Regions from separate parts of the Paenibacillus sp. FSL H7-0943 genome, predicted to be linked through region 3. Evidence: riboswitches for the same ligand, from Rfam matches in the RefSeq annotation. Region 3 holds a riboswitch; each other region holds the start of a gene.

Region 1 (6,370 bases), 590 kb from region 3:
CCGTCAATTTTAAATGGTTGGCGGGCTTTTTTTGTTTATTAAATTGTATACTCACTGACTTCAAAGGTTAGTATTTTATCGTAAATGACATAATCTTTTCTACTGGTAAAAGGCCCCTTATTATTATCGTGCTTATTAATGGCATAAGATGCAGTTCCTGCACCAGTTTGTTTATTCTCATACCAATTTATAAAGGCATTAACCTCATCCATACTTAAATCAAATTCTTTTTCAAGTCCTGTATTCATTGTTATGACAAGTATAGCGCGATCACCAGTAGGTTGCTCCGGACCCGGTGTTGGTTCAGGGGTTGGTGTTGGTGTAGGAGTAACTTCAGGTATAGGTATAGTGATTGCTTCTACTGTTGATATAGCGGCAGTTTGATTCGAACCTCCGATGATAAAAATAGTGTTGTTAATTACCGCGGCTGAATTTTGAAATCTCCATGAAGTTAAGTTGGTAAAAACACTCCATGTATCAGTTTGAGGACTGTACTTCTCAACAGAAAGACCATAACCTAAATAATAGATCTCTCCATTTATTACAACTGCGGCACCACCGGATCTTTGAGTGGGCATACTCTTTTTTTCAGTATATGTGTCTAACACAGGATCATATTCATAAAGATTTTTGAAGAATATTGAAGCACCTGCTGCAACATTGGTCCCGCCAGTAATGTAAATTTTATCATTAACAGTAGCGATAAAAGGGCCATTCGGGTTAATAGGCATATTATTTTTAAAAGTCCATTGATTAGTTGATGGATCGTATTCCTCGACGGTAAATAATGAAAGTCCGCTGCTATCTTTTGATCCACCAAAAACGTATATTTTCCCATTGACTACCGCTGAACTTGACCATGATCTAGGAGTTTGTAATGGTGATTTTGTTTCCCAACTGTCTGCTATAGGGTCGTACATTTCAACAACGTTGGTTCTACCCCCGCTATAGTAACCTCCAATAACATATATCTTATCGTCTATAACTGCAGCAGTTGTTGCGGCTCTAGCAGTGGGCATACTTTTTCTTTCAGACCACTTGTTAGTTTCTGGAGTGTACATGTAAGTTTTATTTGTTCTTGTTCCTGTAGCTGCCTCTCCTGATCCATTTGCTCCCCCGAAAATATATATCTTTCCATTCAACTCTGCTGATGCTGATCCCATCAAGTTTATGGGCAAACTAGCTTTTGTTTCCCATTTTACAGTTTCTTCAGCGGATACAGAAAAGGCTGAGAACAGACTTAAGATAAGAATTATAGAACTAAGTAGTAATGTTGTTTTTTTTAACAAAAGAATACAACTCCTTATGTATATTAATAACTATACAAATTTATCTAACTCATCAAAGATTGTCCAAACATAAATTCCTATTTATGAAATATAGTGATAGATAATCAATATATTCTTTTATATTCCATAATAATAATAATTTGTTATTGTATAAAGAATGTATGTAAAACAAAGGGGATAAATATCATGCGGTGTATAACAATACGGCAGCCTTGGGCGACCTTAATTGCTCTTGGTGAAAAAGAGTTTGAAACTCGTTCATGGAGAACAGCCTACCGCGGCGAGTTAGGCATCCATGCCGGAGTGAGGATTGACAAAAAGATTTGTGAACAGGAACCGTACAAATCAGTATTGGCGAAACATGGCTATACAGCGAATAATTTGCCGACAGGAGCTATTATTGCTACAGGTCAGCTCGCGGGATGTTATGTGGTTACTCCAGAGGTGGATTTAAGGGAATGGATCAATGGGAACGAATATGATTTTGGCGACTATAGTGAAGGACGGTTTGCCTGGAAGCTTAAAGGGGTTCATCCATTAAGCCATCCAATTCCAGCTAAAGGTCGGCTAAGCTTGTGGGAGCACTCTAATCACTTCTGAACGGCGAACAATATTTTTAATGTAATTTTTATGTGCCTATCAGCTTTTTTTCAGGTTCGAGGTATATATTAGAGACACCAAACACCCCCCAGTGTTTTGTGGTATATCTCTCTCAGGTCTTGCCAACTCCCATGGTAAGGCCTATTTTTTTGTTCACTAATTGATTGGGGGGAGAGAGCGCAGCGGCTTCTATACAGCTTTACTTAATCTGGTACTGTTCTTCGTAACTCTTAAAAGATGAAATATCCAGCCCTAGATATCTGCGCATATGGATGGCAGCCTGAGCCGCAACAATGTCATTCAACAGCAGCATTCGTTCATGATAGCCACGACATATATACTTGGCTTCAATTCCCGTATTAAGTCTGTTTTGCTCATACACCTTGATTCCCCGTCTTCTCATTTCTGCACGAACATCCCTTAGATCTGTTGTAGCTACTGCAGCAGCTGTTCCAAGCACCTCCAGATAAGGGGCGGGTGTTCGTAAGTGTGTAGATAAAATGGCGGAGTCCCGTTCGAAAGCTGATAAAATCATCGGAAGCAATAAATAAGATTTCACCAGCATGTTGTCCCTGCTTTCTGCTCTATGCATGAATCTCATCACCTCTAATAGGAACGTATATTCGTATTCTACCCCGATATTCCAAAAATAATCAATGGTATTTCTAAACAGCTTATCCAATGTGATAAAATTCACAACTAAATAACGGAGAATAAATTATATTAAAAATTGTAATAATAAAAATTAATGTATCGAACGCAAATAAAGGAGAATTATGATGGAAAAAGAGGGCAGCCTCCAGCGTGGATTGTTTTTTGGTTTAATTCTGAGTGTTCCCTTATGGATATCCATATTGGGCTATATACAGTTACTTTAAAATTTAATGAAAAACCTTATGCGAAGCGCCTTTAGGCGCTTTTTTTGTGTGGTACTAATGCGGGGAATTATCGAAAGGAATTGATTGACAATTGTGGGTGTCGGGAGCTAAACTGTTATTAATTCAAAAGTATTAAAAGTCATAGACTGTTATTGGATAGAATGCTTCAGCTACCAGTTCTGGACTTGCAGTGTAATACATATATATAGTCATGATAATAGCAAACCGTCTGAAAGGGCGGGACGCAAAGTCCAGGAGTCTAAAGTGTCTTAAAGGCACAATGACCGTCCGACTGCCATGAGAAGGGAATTTCACTTCTTTTTGGCGGTCTTTTTTGTTGTTAGGTCCTTTAGAGTTTCTGGTAATTATTCTGATTAATATAAATCATAGTTTTAGGAGGTGTGCCATTTGAAAAGAAGAATAAAACCGTTACTCTCGCTTGTATTAGCTGGGATTTTGACGGTAGGTAGTGGGCTTTCCTCATTGGGAGCTGGAGTTGCTGGAGCTAGCAGTTCTTCTACATTGGGAATTGCAGCGGTCTACAACGTGTTTATTCTAGGGGATATAACAACAGTTTCGGATACGGAAGGAAGGTTTGCTGCTGGAGGTAACGTTAACTTAACCAACTATAGTGTTGGAGATAGGTTGACCGCTGCAGAGGTTTCCCTGACTGACACACTTGTTGTTGGAGGGAATCTTACTTTCAACGGAGGTACTGTTTATGGGAATATCGTGCACGGGGGAGATTTTTCAGGGAATGTAACGCTCCTCAAGGGTGGTACAAAAAGACAGGGGAGTACGATTGACTTTTCAGCAGTAGGTCAGTCTTTGAAGGACAAATCAGCAGAACTTGCAGCATTGCCGGCGAATGGAACAACAGTGTACCAATATGGCAGCCTTACCCTGACAGGTACAGATCCTGCGGTCAATGTTTTTAATGTTTCAGGAGATAACGTCTCTAATACCTACGGAATTACAATAAATGTTCCTTCAGGATCTACTGCAATTATTAATATTGATGGTTCTAACGTAAAAATGAAAAACTTCGGATTTCTACCTAATAACGTGTTGAACAGCAAGAAAATTTTGCTTAACTTTAGCCAAGCTGCGTATCTTGATATGGCAGGCATAGGTGTAATGGGAAGCATACTTGCCCCCTATGCTCATGTTGATTTTATTAATGGTCAGATTAACGGTACTTTAGTGGCGGCTTCACTCAAAGGTACTGGTGGTGGTGAATTTCACCACTATCCATACGATGGTGATGAACCCGGACCAACGCCGACACCAACGCCGACACCAACACCAACAGTGACGCCGACACCAACACCAACAGTGACACCAACGCCGACAGTGACACCGACACCAACACCAACAGTGACACCAACGCCAACGCCGATAGTGACACCGACACCAACACCAACGCCAACGCCGACACCGACACCGACGCCGACGCCAACGCCTACAGTGACACCAACGCCGACGCCGACAGTGACACCAACGCCGACACCGACGCCAACACCATGTCCGACGCCGACAGTGACACCAACGCCGACGCCGACACCAACGCCGACAGTGACGCCAACGCCAACGCCAACAGTGACACCAACGCCGACAGTGACACCGACGCCAACGCCAACAGTGACACCGACGCCAACGCCAACAGTGACACCAACGCCGACAGTGACGCCAACACCGACACCGACACCAACGCCGACAGTGACACCAACACCGACACCAACGCCGACGCCGACACCAACGCCGACAGTGACGCCGACGCCGACACCAACGCCGACACCGACACCAACGCCGACAGTGACACCAACACCGACACCAACGCCGACGCCGACACCAACGCCAACGCCGACACCAACGCCAACGCCGACAGTGACGCCAACACCGACACCGACACCAACGCCGACAGTGACACCGACGCCAACGCCAACAGTGACACCAACGCCGACAGTGACGCCAACACCGACACCGACACCAACGCCGACAGTGACACCAACACCGACACCAACGCCGACGCCGACACCAACGCCAACGCCGACAGTGACGCCGACACCAACGCCGACGCCGACACCAACGCCGACAGTGACGCCGACGCCGACACCAACGCCGACGCCGACACCAACGCCGACAGTGACGCCGACGCCGACACCAACGCCGACACCGACACCAACGCCGACAGTGACACCAACACCGACACCAACGCCGACGCCGACACCAACGCCAACGCCGACACCAACGCCAACGCCGACAGTGACGCCGACAGTGACGCCGACACCAACGCCGACGCTTGAAGCAACACCAACACCGACGGTAACGCCAGAGGTAACACCAACACCAACGGTAACACCAGAGGTAACACCAACACCAACGGTAACACCAACACCAACGGTAACACCAACACCAACGGTAACACCAACACCAACGGTAACACCAGAGGTAACACCAACGTCGACACCAGAGACTTCGGTGTTCCCGACACCAACGCCATCATCCGTAATTGGCACTATAGTTCTTGCAGAAGATCCCGTGCCGCTTGGGCCTGTAGCTTCGCCGACACCAGCGCCAGTACCAACACCGTCGAATAGCACAGAAGTACTTGTTGATGATGATGAGATCCCATTAGGTCCGGTACCGGCAGTGACACCAACGCCAACACCAACACCTGATGAAATCATCGTAGTGGACGATACGATCCCATTAGGAAAGCCACCTGTGAAGGAATTGCCAAAAACGGGTGAATCAAGTCCTGCACCTTACTATGTAGCAGGTTTAGGTTTTGCACTTATCGGATTATTAATGAGAACCAAGTTCTCCAAAAAGAATAAATAATAAAGGGTAGATCAACATAGAGTCGCTTTCGGGAGTGTTCCGATGGCGGCTCTATTTGTATGTCATGATTGCGATAGTTTGGTGCATTCTAAGTAGATGGTATACTCTTGTTGGAAAAGAAATGTAGAGGGGATGGCGAAGGCGAATTGATATGGTTCATTATTAGCGCTGTAATCATCATAGGGATTCTAATCTATGTGGGATTTTTCTTCTATGGTATTGCTATTAAACGAGCGCCAAAGGTATTTCTAAGTAATAATCCTAATCTGAAGGCTGATCCTCCGGTTGCCGGAGCTTCTTGGGGGGAGGGGAAGGATTGGGTCTCTCGCCAGAGCTTCGAGAATATTGAGATCGTATCTGCAGATGGACTTAAACTAAGGGGTTACTTACTCCAATCTAATCGTGCTGCGGGACGCACAGCCATTCTAGCCCACGGTTATTCAGGTAAAGCAAAGGATATGGGGGCGTACGCCAAAATCTACTACGAGAACTTAGGCTTTAACATCCTAATTCCCGATGCAAGAGGGCATGGAGATAGCGCAGGGGATTACATTGGTTTTGGTTGGCCGGAACGAAAAGATTATTTGCAATGGATTGAATACATGATTAAAAAGACTGGGCCCAGTGCTCAAATTGTGCTTCACGGTGTCTCTATGGGTGGTGCTACAGTGCTAATGACCTCAGGGGAAGATCTTCCGCCGCAGGTAAAAGCTATTGTTGCGGACTGCGCTTATACCTCAGTAAAAGCACAATTATCTT
Region 2 (6,370 bases), 410 kb from region 3:
GTCAGTGAGGATGTTGGGAATGTCTTCATCTGGAAAAGCCAACCCCTGAACGTTACAGCGAGATATGTGAAGTTAACAGTTACCTCTCCAGGGTTCACTTTGAACGAAATGGCCTTTTATGAGCAGGGGGGAGAAAGAATCCCCCTTCCTATTGCTGGTGTGACACCGGATGCTAACGCAGTACCTAAAAGAGGAGCAGCGGCCAATCTTTTTGACGAGCAGGCGCTCATTCCGGAATATTCTAACTTTATGAATAGTACTTATTTTGACGAGATCTATCATGCGCGAACAGCTTATGAATATACACACGGGATAGTGCCTTACGAGAATACGCATCCACCGCTTGGCAAGCTTTTGATTGCCATAGGTATGGAGCTGTTCGGAGTCAATCCATTCGGCTGGCGTATTATCGGAACATTGTTCGGAGTTGCCATGTTACCTCTCATATATGTAATGGCGCTTCGTTTGTTTAAGAAAAGCAAATACTCCGCCCTCGCGGCAGGATTGTTTGCGCTGGATTTCATGCATTTCACACAGACAAGAATCTCCACGATTGACGTATACGGAGTATTCTTCATTATGTTGATGTTCTATTTTATGCAGCGGTATTACACAATGAATTTCTACAAGCAGCCTTTAAGAAAAACATTAATTCCGTTATTCTGGTCTGGCTTATTCTTCGGAATCGGCGTAGCTTCGAAATGGATTGTGCTCTATGGAGGAGCAGGGCTGGCCATTATGCTGGCTATCTCCCTTTTTGAACGCTACAGAGAATACCAAGCCTCCGGACGCCTGCTGGCAGAGGGGAAGATTAAAGACAAGGAATTGCTGGGCACCTGTCGTGAAGCAGTAGATTCTTTTTGGAAAAAGACTATTATTACGTTGGCTAGTTGTATCGGGTTCTTTGTAATTATTCCAGTAATTATTTATAGCTTATCTTTTGTGCCGGGGTTATCTGCATCAGCAGAGGGCTTCACTATAAAAGGTTTGATTGATTCCCAAAAGAATATGTACAACTACCACAGCCAGCTTGTAGCTACACATCCTTTTGCTTCCTCATGGTGGCAATGGCCGTTTATGAAGAGACCGGTCTGGTTCTTTAGCGGTGGTGAAGGTTTGCCGGAAGGTCAGGTCAGCAGTATAGTGACTATGGGGAATCCTCTTATCTGGTGGACGGGTATTTTTGCAATGTTGGCAACACTGTGGATTACGCTGAAACGTAAAGATAAGAATCTCTACATGATCTGGATTGCCTTCTTCTCGCAATATGTTCCGTGGATGCTTGTCCCAAGAGAAACATTTATTTACCATTATTTTGCTATGGTGCCATTTATGATTCTTGGTATTGTATATATAATGAAGTTGCTGGATACTAAATTCCCTGAGGCCCGTTACGTACAGTATGTCTATGTAGCTGTTGCTTTGCTGCTCTTTATCGCTTTCTACCCGGTACTGTCAGGGATGCAGGTCAGTGGAGATTACGTGAAAGATATGCTGCGTTGGTTCCCTACTTGGGTTTTCTAGGATTTAATAAAAATCTATAAAATAAGTTTATGCATGCAGCGTTATTATGAAGTGTAGATGGATGTAACGCTCCAAAAAGCTTGTAGGAGGAATAAAGGTGAAAGCCAGATATAGTGTGATTGTACCCATGTTCAATGAGGAGCAAGTAATTAGCCATACTTATGAACGTTTGAAAAAAGTAATGGACGAGTGCGGCGATACTTATGAGCTGGTCTTCGTCAATGACGGCAGTCGTGATCGTTCCGCCCAGATGATTCGGGAGATCTGTGAACGAGACGAGCATGTCAAGCTGATTGACTTCTCGCGTAATTTCGGACATCAGGTAGCGATTACAGCTGGCATGGACTATGCCGAAGGTCAAGCGGTTGTTGTTATTGACGCTGATCTTCAGGATCCTCCGGAGGTCATTTTGCAAATGATCGAGAAGTGGAAAGAGGGCTACGACGTTGTATATGCGAAACGCCTGAAGCGCCACGGAGAAACGATGTTCAAAAAGGTCACCGCGAAGCTTTTTTACCGCCTGCTCAGCAGTATGACAAGTGTGGATATTCCTACGGATACAGGCGATTTCCGTCTTATTGACCGTAAGGTATGTGATGTCCTGCGGGGACTTAAAGAAAAGAACCGCTATGTCAGAGGTTTGGTGAGCTGGGTTGGCTTCAAGCAGACTATGGTGGAATATGAACGGGAAGAACGTTTTGCCGGAGAAACCAAATATCCGCTGAAGAAAATGATTCGTTTTGCGTTAGATGGCATCACCTCTTTTTCACATAAGCCGCTTAAGATTGCTACGTATATTGGATTCTTCCTTTCATTCTCTAGCTTTCTCTATTTATTTTTCGTCTTGTTTCAAAAGATATTTTTTACCTCCTGGACGGTTCCGGGCTGGGCTTCCATTGTAGGCGTTAATCTGCTCTTTAACGGTATCGTTCTGATGCTGTTGGGTGTGATTGGGGAGTATATCGGACGGATTTATGACGAGTCTAAAGATAGACCGCTATATATTGTTAGTGAGACTAAAGGCTACCAGAACGAAGAACAACTGGACCGCCGGAAGGACCACAATGATGTCAGATAAGAACTTGCGCGCTGCATTCATACAGTTCCTCAAATTTAATGCCGTAGGTTTGCTCAATACGCTTATTGATTTTGTGATTTTTACATTGTTGAATTCACTAGGGATGGTATACGCATTGGCGCAGGTGATCTCCTATAGTGCAGGCACGGCGAATAGCTTTATTTTGAATAAAAAAGTAACCTTTCGTGATCGCAACCGGGGGAATAAAGAAGGCTTCGACCGCGTGCAGCTGGTCAAGTTTATCGTGCTGAATCTGGTAGTGCTCGGAATATCACTGCTGCTAATGCATCTGTTGACAGACAAACTAGGTATTCAAGTCTTGATCTCCAAGGTGCTGGTTACCTTTATCACGGTGATCATCAATTTCTTTGGAAGTCGTAAATGGGTATTTTAAACATTAATTTCAGGCAGAAGGAGTTGCTATGCTTAAAGGCAAGTAGCTGTTTCTGCTTGATTTGTATATAACCATAGAAACAATATACGGAGGTGAATAACATTGCGTAAATTCTCCTATTTACTCATACTGGCTGGGATACTTATCATGTTATATCCGACAGCTAACGAATGGTACAACGACAGGCAGCAGGAGAAGTTATTAGAAACGGCTGAACTAAGCACTGCCGATAGTACTCCCCAGTCAGATCTGAGGAGCAGGTATGCTGAAGTTACTCAGCTGTTAGCAGAGGAATCGGTTCTGGATGCCCAGGCACAGCCCCAACCCCAAGAGACAGAAAAGCCTGAACCGGAGATTGAAGTCGGTGGCAAAGTAATCGCACTAATTGAAATCGATAAGATTGATTTGAAGCTGCCTGTATTAGAAGGGGCTACAAAAGCTAATATGAAACATGCTGCAGCCCATATGAAAGAAACGGCACCCCTTGGAGAGATCGGGAATGCTGCAATCGCGGCGCATCGGGCTCGAACTACGGGTCGTTTGTTTAACAGATTGAATGAGGTTGTTGTGGGGGATGTTATCACGGTAAAGACTAGTGATCAGGTGTTTAACTATGAGGTATACGATATTTCTGTTGTAGATCCGAGTGATGTCTCCGTTCTTGACGGGAATGACAAGGATAAGATTCTTACTCTGATTACATGTGATCCGTTAGTGAATCCAACGCATCGGCTGATTGTTCATGCCAAATTAACAAAAGGAGAATAGTGAATGACAAGAAAACACAAATACCGGGAGATATTTATAAAATAATGGGTAATCTAGTAAATTAGGTCTTGTTCACAACTATAAATATGATAGTATTATACTATGAAAGCTAAACACGATAACGGCAAACCTTCCGAAAGGTAGGGACGCAAAGCTAAAGGGCCTTTTCCCGAAAGGATGGCAGCCAGCTACCGAATGAAGAGGCTTTTTTTGTTTGTTTCAAATGGATTCTATCAATTATATCTAGTAAAGCTAGAACAGATAGAGCTTATACGATAACGGCAAACCTATCGAAAGGTAGGGACGCAAAGCTAAAGGGCCTTCCCGAAAGGATGGCAGCCAGCTACCGAAAGGAGTTTTATCCGTGAAAAAGATTTATTTTATGCTGGTGGCGTTGTTCGTCCTAATGACTTCAGTTCCGGTAAGTACAGCTCAAGCTGCAAGTGCAGATGCCAGCTGGTTGATTACATCCAAAGTGGCTCAAGGTGTTATTGGTATTAACTATGATATTCCGAAAGATAAAAGAATCAAACTCATGATCACCAAAGATAACAGCAGCTATACATATAACTTGTATGCTTCTGGACAAGCTGAGGACTTCCCTTTGCAACAAGGAAATGGGACTTATAAGGTTTCTGTTCTGGTGAATACAACCGGCAATAAATACAAAGCGTTATATTCCGAAGTAGTAGACGTAACCATGAGTGACTCGAATTCCGTATATTTGGGCTCCGTACAGAATGTGAAATGGAGTTCTTCTGATAAAGCGATTGTCAAAGCTAAACAATTAGTACAAGGCAAAACAACAGACGAAGAGAAAGTTAAAGCGATCTATAACTATGTAGTTGCGAATGTACAATATGATTACTCTCTTGCTAATAGTGTAACTACTGATTATATTCCAAGCATCGATAAGACATTGACTACTAAAAAAGGGATTTGCTATGATTACGCTTCTCTTTTTGCCGCAATGCTGCGGAGTGTAGATGTTCCTGCTAAGTTGGTAATGGGGAATACAAGCTACGTTACGCAATATCATGCCTGGAACGAAGTGTTGCTTAATGGGAAGTGGGTTACCATTGATACTACAGTGGATGCAGGACTTTCAAAGAGTGATAAGAAAACCGATTTAATTAAAGCCTCAAGCAAATATACTGCGGCAAAATACTATTAAGTTCGTCGCTAGAAACATAACTCTATTAAATAAACAACTAGCTTAATTATTAAGCTAGTTGTTTATTTTTATATTAGGGGTTGCTTTTCTATTAATAGTTGGGGTATTATAGGTAAGCGTTGTTAGACAGCGTACAGGCGATACAGACGAGGCTGATAAAAAGCTTCGAAAAATAAAGCTTGCATTTCTGAAAACAACATGATATATTATAAGAGTTGCTGCTGAGACATTAAACGGCGCCAACGAGAACTTGATCTTTGAAAACTGAACAACGAGTGAGTAGGAAATCACGTAAGTGAAATCCAAAATTAGAGAATTAATTTTCTCGTCAGATGTTTCAAAATGAGCATATCGCTCTTTTCAATACTAATTGGAGAGTTTGATCCTGGCTCAGGACGAACGCTGGCGGCGTGCCTAATACATGCAAGTCGAGCGGAGTTATTTTGAAAGCTTGCTTTCAAAATAACTTAGCGGCGGACGGGTGAGTAACACGTAGGCAACCTGCCCTTCAGACTGGGATAACTACCGGAAACGGTAGCTAATACCGGATAATTTCTTTTTTCTCCTGAGAGAAGAATGAAAGACGGAGCAATCTGTCACTGAGGGATGGGCCTGCGGCGCATTAGCTAGTTGGTGGGGTAACGGCCCACCAAGGCGACGATGCGTAGCCGACCTGAGAGGGTGAACGGCCACACTGGGACTGAGACACGGCCCAGACTCCTACGGGAGGCAGCAGTAGGGAATCTTCCGCAATGGGCGAAAGCCTGACGGAGCAACGCCGCGTGAGTGATGAAGGTTTTCGGATCGTAAAGCTCTGTTGCCAGGGAAGAACGTCCGGTAGAGTAACTGCTACCGGAGTGACGGTACCTGAGAAGAAAGCCCCGGCTAACTACGTGCCAGCAGCCGCGGTAATACGTAGGGGGCAAGCGTTGTCCGGAATTATTGGGCGTAAAGCGCGCGCAGGCGGCTATTTAAGTCTGGTGTTTAAACCTTGGGCTCAACCTGAGGTCGCACTGGAAACTGGGTGGCTTGAGTACAGAAGAGGAAAGTGGAATTCCACGTGTAGCGGTGAAATGCGTAGATATGTGGAGGAACACCAGTGGCGAAGGCGACTTTCTGGGCTGTAACTGACGCTGAGGCGCGAAAGCGTGGGGAGCAAACAGGATTAGATACCCTGGTAGTCCACGCCGTAAACGATGAGTGCTAGGTGTTAGGGGTTTCGATACCCTTGGTGCCGAAGTTAACACAGTAAGCACTCCGCCTGGGGAGTACGGTCGCAAGACTGAAACTCAAAGGAATTGACGGGGACCCGCACAAGCAGTGGAGTATGTGGTTTAATTCGAAGCAACGCGAAGAACCTTACCAGGTCTTGACATCCCTCTGAATCTGCTAGAGATAGCAGCGGCCTTCGGGACAGAGGAGACAGGTGGTG
Region 3 (6,370 bases):
AACGAAGATTGGCATCTCCTTCATTCTCATAATATTCAATTTGGATATCATAAAGCGTTCCGGCTGTGAGCGGGATACTTCCTTTATGAAGGGTTGCACTTTGATTTTTCCAATTGTCGATGATCAGCTTTCCGTCAATCCAGACACGGACTCCATCATCAGAGGATGCCGAAATCGTATATTTTTCACTGAATTTAGGTTTGAGTTTCCCTTTCCAGCGTACAGAAAAGTGATCTTCATTTATCTCTGAGGCAGGGGACCCACCATGCCAATTAAAATCAATCTTACGGTCATTGCGGATAAGTACCGCTTCTCCATCTAAATCAGTATTGTTATAGTATTCTCCAGTTAAACCCGTTAGGGTTACCGGAGTTACGGGTGCTATCGAAGGACCTCCTGTTGTGAGAACATAGTCCTCTCTCGATACTATAAATGAGTCTTTCATAAAGCTTTTAATTGACTGTAGCGTATTATTTTCTGTCAGTAATTTTCCCCAGGTCATCATATAGACCCATTTATTTTGTTTCTCAGTTAATACATCCGGGTTCGGCAATTGCCCACTCTCCCCGATTCCGATAGGTTTACCCTCGGCCAATGAGAGCAGATCCTCATAGTAGGACTGTTTATAATCGTTATTGTAGATATCCGCAGCCAGAACATCGAGTTTATCCCCACCGGGATAATATGCAGCATATGGATCTGACCATTCATTCGGTGCATTCGGATTCCACACCCACAGTAGATTATTTAGCTTGTGTGTGTTTACAAAACGATCATAGACAATACTCCACAGCTCTGAAAAATTGTCCTTTTTCCCCCACCAAAACCAACCACCATTCATTTCATGGTAAGGTCGCCATAAGACCGGCACTCCGGCATCACGCAGCTGACCCAAATATCCAGCAACCTCGTCTAGATCTGAAATTAGCCTCTTATACTGAGCTGTCCCAGGTGTAACATAAGCATTAAATTTCTCTTGACTGAGACTTCTGTTTACATTGGACCATTCTGGTGAGGTTCCCGGTAAGCTCTGATGGAAGGTCATGGCTACAATGCCACCCTCTTGATGCCATTCAATTGCACTGTCTATAACAGCTTGCCGCTGTTCTGCGATCGTCCCTTCGGATTGATTATTAATCGCCCCTAATTCATAACCATGTAGAACGGCATTTTGTCCCGAAGTATTCTTCAGCTTATGAACCAGTTCATCTGGACTTTCTAGATAATCATGCTGGCCGGACAAGATCCCTTTGCCACGTAGATTCACCAAATTACTCAGCAGTTGCTTGGCTTCTTCAGAAGCCGAAGGATTGCTTGGTATAGCCGGAGGTAGAGAGGAAGAAACACTCATAGCCTTCGGAAGACTTTTAACCTCTCCCCAAGGCAGCAAGGAAAAAATAATAAACACCGGTAACATAGTAAACAACAATCTGTTTTTCTTATAATATTTACGCAAATAAATCCTCCTTTCGGTAGCTGTACTGCCTCCACAGGTGTTAAAAACATACCTGTTATCGGACAATCGTCTTCTGACCTAATGAGGACTATAGCTTAGTAGCTCTGCAATAACGCAGAGCCACTAAGGATCGACCTTTAATTTTCATCAATCAGGAGACATCCGGAAGAAAAAGTGCACTTGCTGGAACTGTCTCTTTAGCTTGACTAGCACTTTCCCACATCAAGCGGACTCTCGCATCGCCTTCATTCTCGTAATACTCCACCTTGATATCATATAGCTGGCCAGCCTTCAGCGTTATAATGCCCTTACGCTCAGTACCACTTTGCTTAGTCCAACTATCAATCACGGATTCCCCATTCACCCAGACACGGATACCATCATCTGAGGTAGTGTAAAATGTATATTGCTCATTATATAATGACTTAATTTTACCGCTCCAACGTATGGAGAACCGATCAATCCCGAGGGCGGCATCCGGCGAGCCTTGCCGCCAATTGAAATCGATTATTGCATCAGTTCTGTTAAGAGCTGCTGCTCCCGACAATTGCATGTTGTTGTAATACTCTCCTGCAAGCCCCTTCGCGAGAGGAATTGCTGCCTCCCCCTCTTCTTCAGAAGGTGCCGGCGCTGGTGCGGCGCTAGGTGTCGGTGACAGACCAGTATTTAATTTATCTCTGGTCAGGGTATAGTTGCTATTCATAAATGTTTTGATTGTGTCTGCACTGTTATTCTCGTAAAGCATTTTTCCCCAGCTCATCATATACGTCCATTTACTTTGCGATTGCTGAAGCTTCTCCAGATTAGGCATTTCACCATTTTCCCCGATCGCAATCGGTTTGCCTGCGGCTAGACTCAATAAGCTGTCATAGTATTTTTGCTGGTAATCATTTTCGTATATATCTGCTGCCAGAATATCTACTTTATCAGCACCTGGATAAGTTAGCGCATAAGGATCTGACCAAACATTGGGAGCATTCGGACTCCACACCCATAACAAATTATTTAATTTATGAACGTTAACAAAACGGTCATACATAATATTCCATAGTTTAGAAAAGTTATTTTTCTTCCCCCACCAGAACCAGTTCCCGTTCATTTCATGATAGGGTCTCCAAAGCACCGGAACATTGGCATCGCGCAAGCTTTTTAAAGAGACGGCCACCTTATCAAGCTCAGCGATCAGATTGTTATATTGCTTGGTACCCGGTGTAACGTAACTATCGAACTCACTCTGGCTAAGTGTTTTTTTCACATTATCCCAGTCATAAGAGGTGCCCGGCAGGTTAGCATGAAAAGTCATAGCTACGATCCCGCCCGCTTTATTCCAGTTGATGGCGCTGTTCACCACATTTTGACGTTGCCAAGCCATCGTTGCTTCGGACTGACCACTGATCGCACCCATTTCATAACCGTGAAGAGCCGCATATTGTCCGCTGGTTCCCTTCAGCATATTGTTAATTTCATCTGGACTTTCTAAATAGTCATGTTGACCGGCAATAATACCTTTTCCTGAGATCGAGTAAAAATAGTTAAGCAGCTTTACGGCTTCAGGTGAGGCACCTGGGGTAACTGGCGTTCCAGAATTTGAAGCAGCTATGACAACAGACGGCGAAATTCCAACAGCAAGCGGAAATGCAGTCAGAAACAGGACGAGTGACAGAAATGCACCAAACAATCGATACGTACGGTAAGCTTTCAAAATAATCTCCCTTTCGGTAGCCAGGCTGCCACTCTTTCGAAGGCCCTATAGCTTTGCGTCCCTACCTTTCGATAGGTTTGCCTTTTCAATTTAAGAGAAATAATCTCTCTTACCGTAAGTATCGACGACAATTAATGATATATTTAGTGTTTTTATGACTTTTTTTGATAATTGAGTCAATTTACCTGTTTCAAGAAATTTTGAATTGGTTAAATAGATAGGTTAGACCTATGAAATGAATTGTTGTAGTTCTATATCATTCCAGTCTAAAGTAATACGTATGTTATCTTCTTCTACTAATTCAGACCCCGTCTGTACCTCTATAAACTCAACATCCGTCAAAGCAAGGATCGCGTGCTTCGTTCCTTCCGGTATACGTACCACGTCCCCAGCCTTCACATTATGTTTTTTCTCATTCAGCACAATACTTGCTTCGCCGCTGACGATTGTCCAAATTTCACTACGCTTGCGATGTAATTGATAGCTGATATTATTCCCCTCGGATATAAAAATCCGTTTGGTCAGCACTTCATTGCCTTCATCATATTTCACATAATCAATAACTTTGTAATGACCCCAACGGCGTTCCTCGTACATCGGTCTTTGTTCAAAGGTCTTCAGCACTTCTTTAATCCGTGGGCTCTCAGCTTTATGGGTAACTAGAATCCCATCCGGGCTAGCCGCAATGATCAGATCCTTCGCACCAATTACCGTAATCGGAATGTCCAGCTCATTAATCAAGCAAGTCCCCTCAGAATCCGCCGTCACAAAACCTTTTCCTACATGCTTGCTGCTCATTTCCTCTGTCAGCGTATTCCACGTTCCAAGATCCTTCCAGAATCCATCATACGGCTGCACCACAATATGTTCTTCTTTCTCCACCACTTCATAATCAAAGCTGATGGAAGACAATAGCTTATACTGCTTCTGCAATTCTTCATATCCTAAAGGCAACCCTTTACGCTGCAAAATATCTAACAAGTACCCTAAGCGGAAGGCAAACACGCCGCAATTCCACAAGGCATTTTGCTCGATGAGCTGTTCTGCTTGTATGCGGTCTGGTTTCTCTTGAAAGTGACTCACCTTCATAAAACCATTTTCCCCCGCCTCTTCGGTAGTAGGAATAATATATCCGTATTTCTCTGAGGCATGTTCAGGAACAACACCCATTAGAGCCAGATTTGCTCCACTTTCCAGCATGGTCTCCTCAAGCATAGCTATGGTATCGAAAAAGGATGCTTCTACATAAGGGTCAACAGGCAATATTGCTACCGTCTCCGCTGGAGAAACACCTGCCACTGAATAAAGATAGGTAGCTGTTAAGGCGATAGCCGGAAAAGTATCCCGACGCTCCGGTTCAACGATAATCGGCACATGACTTCCCAGCTGGCTTTGTATCATTTCTACTTGGCCACGGCCGGTGGCCAGATAAGATGATTCTGCCATCCCTGCTTCCTCCAGCTGTCTCCAGACACGTTGTACCATGGATTCTGGTTCACCTTGAGGGCTTTCAAGTACCTTTAGAAATTGCTTTGAACGTGAGTCGTTGGACAACGGCCATAACCGTTTACCTGAACCGCCTGATAGAAGTACCATTTTCATAGAATGAACCCTCCTTGAATTATGGAAATCGAGCATATTTGAATTGTTATCAAAACGTCAGCTTCCACTTAGCCTTATTTCGAGCGGATGCACTAAAAAAATTTGTTAGGTAGAAACCACTCCAAGGGATTTTGGACTTCCGATCGCTGTTATCCTCAGATTTCCTGATTGAACCGCTTCTCGCGGTAGAAATCCGAGGATAGCATATGCTTTCGAAGCTAGCTTTCCTACGGAAATCTTTCGGGCGAACACTCCGTTTCTACAGTTCCAAATTCCCTTTCCGTTCTTCACCTAACCAACTTTTTCTTAATACTTGATCCGTGCGTACCGGGCTGTACCAGCCGGAAGCAAGCACGTTTTTCTAAAGATTTGCTTCTGCTCTGGGGGAGGCAGCTGCAACTGCAACAACTGTAAGAACAACTGCAACTACAAGAGCAAGACTAGTTGCCACCACAGAGACAATGACAACTACAACTACAAATGCTACTGCTACTGCGGTATATAATCAGAGTACCTAACTTTATAAATTGCTTAGAAACTTAAGATAAGGGAACGGAGTGACGGAGGGGAATTTTGGAACTGTAAGAGCGTTAGCGTCCGCCTTTGTCTGCGGATTTCTACCGCTATCAGCGGTTAAAATCAGGAAATCTGCAGACAACAGCGGCTGGAAGTCCAAACATTCTCTGGAGTCACGGCTCATCCCTAAATAGAAAAAACACAAGTTCAATCAATATAACTTAGATTAAACCGCTCCAGCCACACTAGCAGAATAACCGCTCAATCCACCCATCTGCGGGCGACCGACAGAATGATAAACGAGGCCGGTACCCTCGATTTGCTCCTTGGAATACACGTTGCGTCCATCAATCAGCACCCCATTGCGCATGCTTTTCGCCAGCTGATGCAGATCAATGTCCTTCAGTAGGCTCCAATCGGTCAAGAGGCATACGGCATCGCTGCCCTCAGCCGCTTCCTCAGGCAGATTGCACCAGCGAAGCTGCGGATGATCATATTGCTGCCTGAAATTTGTAGCTGCGATTGGATCATATAGTTTGACTGTTGCCCCTTCAGCCACCAGTGCCTCAACAATCTCTCTGGCAGGAGCTTCGCGGACATCATCAGTATTAGGCTTAAAGGCAAGCCCCCATATCCCAATCGTCGAACCGCGCAGGCTGCCAAGTGATTCATGCAGCTTGGAGATGATCATAAACCGTTGTCCCTTGTTCACTTCGACTACAGATTTCAATAATTTGAATTCGTAATCGACGTTGCCCGCAATTTGAATGAGCGCATTAGTGTCTTTCGGGAAACAGGAGCCTCCATAACCGATACCAGCCTGCAGGAAGGATGACCCGATTCTTTGGTCCATACCCATTCCTTGTGCTACCTCGGTTACATCAGCTCCCACTTTTTCACAAATATTGGCGATCTCATTAATAAAGGAAATCTTCGTGGCCAAAAATGCATTCGAAGCATATTTGATCATTTCAGCACTGCGTATATCTGTTACAAATACATTTTCTGTGAAACCCTTATGAAGCTCGCGCATTGTTGGTTCCAGCTCTGGATTATCAAGGCCAATGATAATTCTATCAGGATGGAGGGTATCG

What was found. A riboswitch is a leader RNA that binds a small molecule or an ion and turns the genes downstream of it on or off. The one in region 3 is predicted to bind cyclic di-GMP.
Region 1: linked by a shared signal. The riboswitch ahead of NSQ55_RS02490 (choice-of-anchor A family protein) and the one ahead of NSQ55_RS04950 (glycosyl hydrolase) in region 3 are both predicted to bind cyclic di-GMP.
Region 2: linked by a shared signal. The riboswitch ahead of NSQ55_RS03255 (transglutaminase-like domain-containing protein) and the one ahead of NSQ55_RS04950 (glycosyl hydrolase) in region 3 are both predicted to bind cyclic di-GMP.

The regions. Positions count from the first base shown of each region.
Region 1 covers NZ_CP150148.1:557,149-563,518, forward strand. The annotation lists gene NSQ55_RS02475 (kelch repeat-containing protein) at 39-1,289, opposite strand; gene NSQ55_RS02480 (ASCH domain-containing protein) at 1,476-1,889, shown strand; gene NSQ55_RS02485 (hypothetical protein) at 2,089-2,481, opposite strand; cyclic di-GMP riboswitch class I at 2,977-3,067, shown strand; gene NSQ55_RS02490 (choice-of-anchor A family protein) at 3,176-5,611, shown strand; gene NSQ55_RS02495 (alpha/beta hydrolase) at 5,719-6,370, shown strand, end outside.
Region 2 covers NZ_CP150148.1:737,081-743,450, forward strand. The annotation lists gene NSQ55_RS03235 (phospholipid carrier-dependent glycosyltransferase) at 1-1,524, shown strand, start outside; gene NSQ55_RS03240 (glycosyltransferase family 2 protein) at 1,622-2,602, shown strand; gene NSQ55_RS03245 (GtrA family protein) at 2,589-2,996, shown strand; gene NSQ55_RS03250 (class D sortase) at 3,099-3,764, shown strand; cyclic di-GMP riboswitch class I at 3,878-3,960, shown strand; cyclic di-GMP riboswitch class I at 4,035-4,115, shown strand; gene NSQ55_RS03255 (transglutaminase-like domain-containing protein) at 4,129-4,938, shown strand; rRNA gene NSQ55_RS03260 (16S ribosomal RNA) at 5,306-6,370, shown strand, end outside.
Region 3 covers NZ_CP150148.1:1,146,602-1,152,971, reverse strand. The annotation lists gene NSQ55_RS04955 (glycosyl hydrolase) at 1-1,456, opposite strand, end outside; gene NSQ55_RS04950 (glycosyl hydrolase) at 1,608-3,158, opposite strand; cyclic di-GMP riboswitch class I at 3,171-3,250, opposite strand; gene NSQ55_RS04945 (sugar phosphate nucleotidyltransferase) at 3,387-4,760, opposite strand; gene NSQ55_RS04940 (UDP-glucose/GDP-mannose dehydrogenase family protein) at 5,503-6,370, opposite strand, start outside.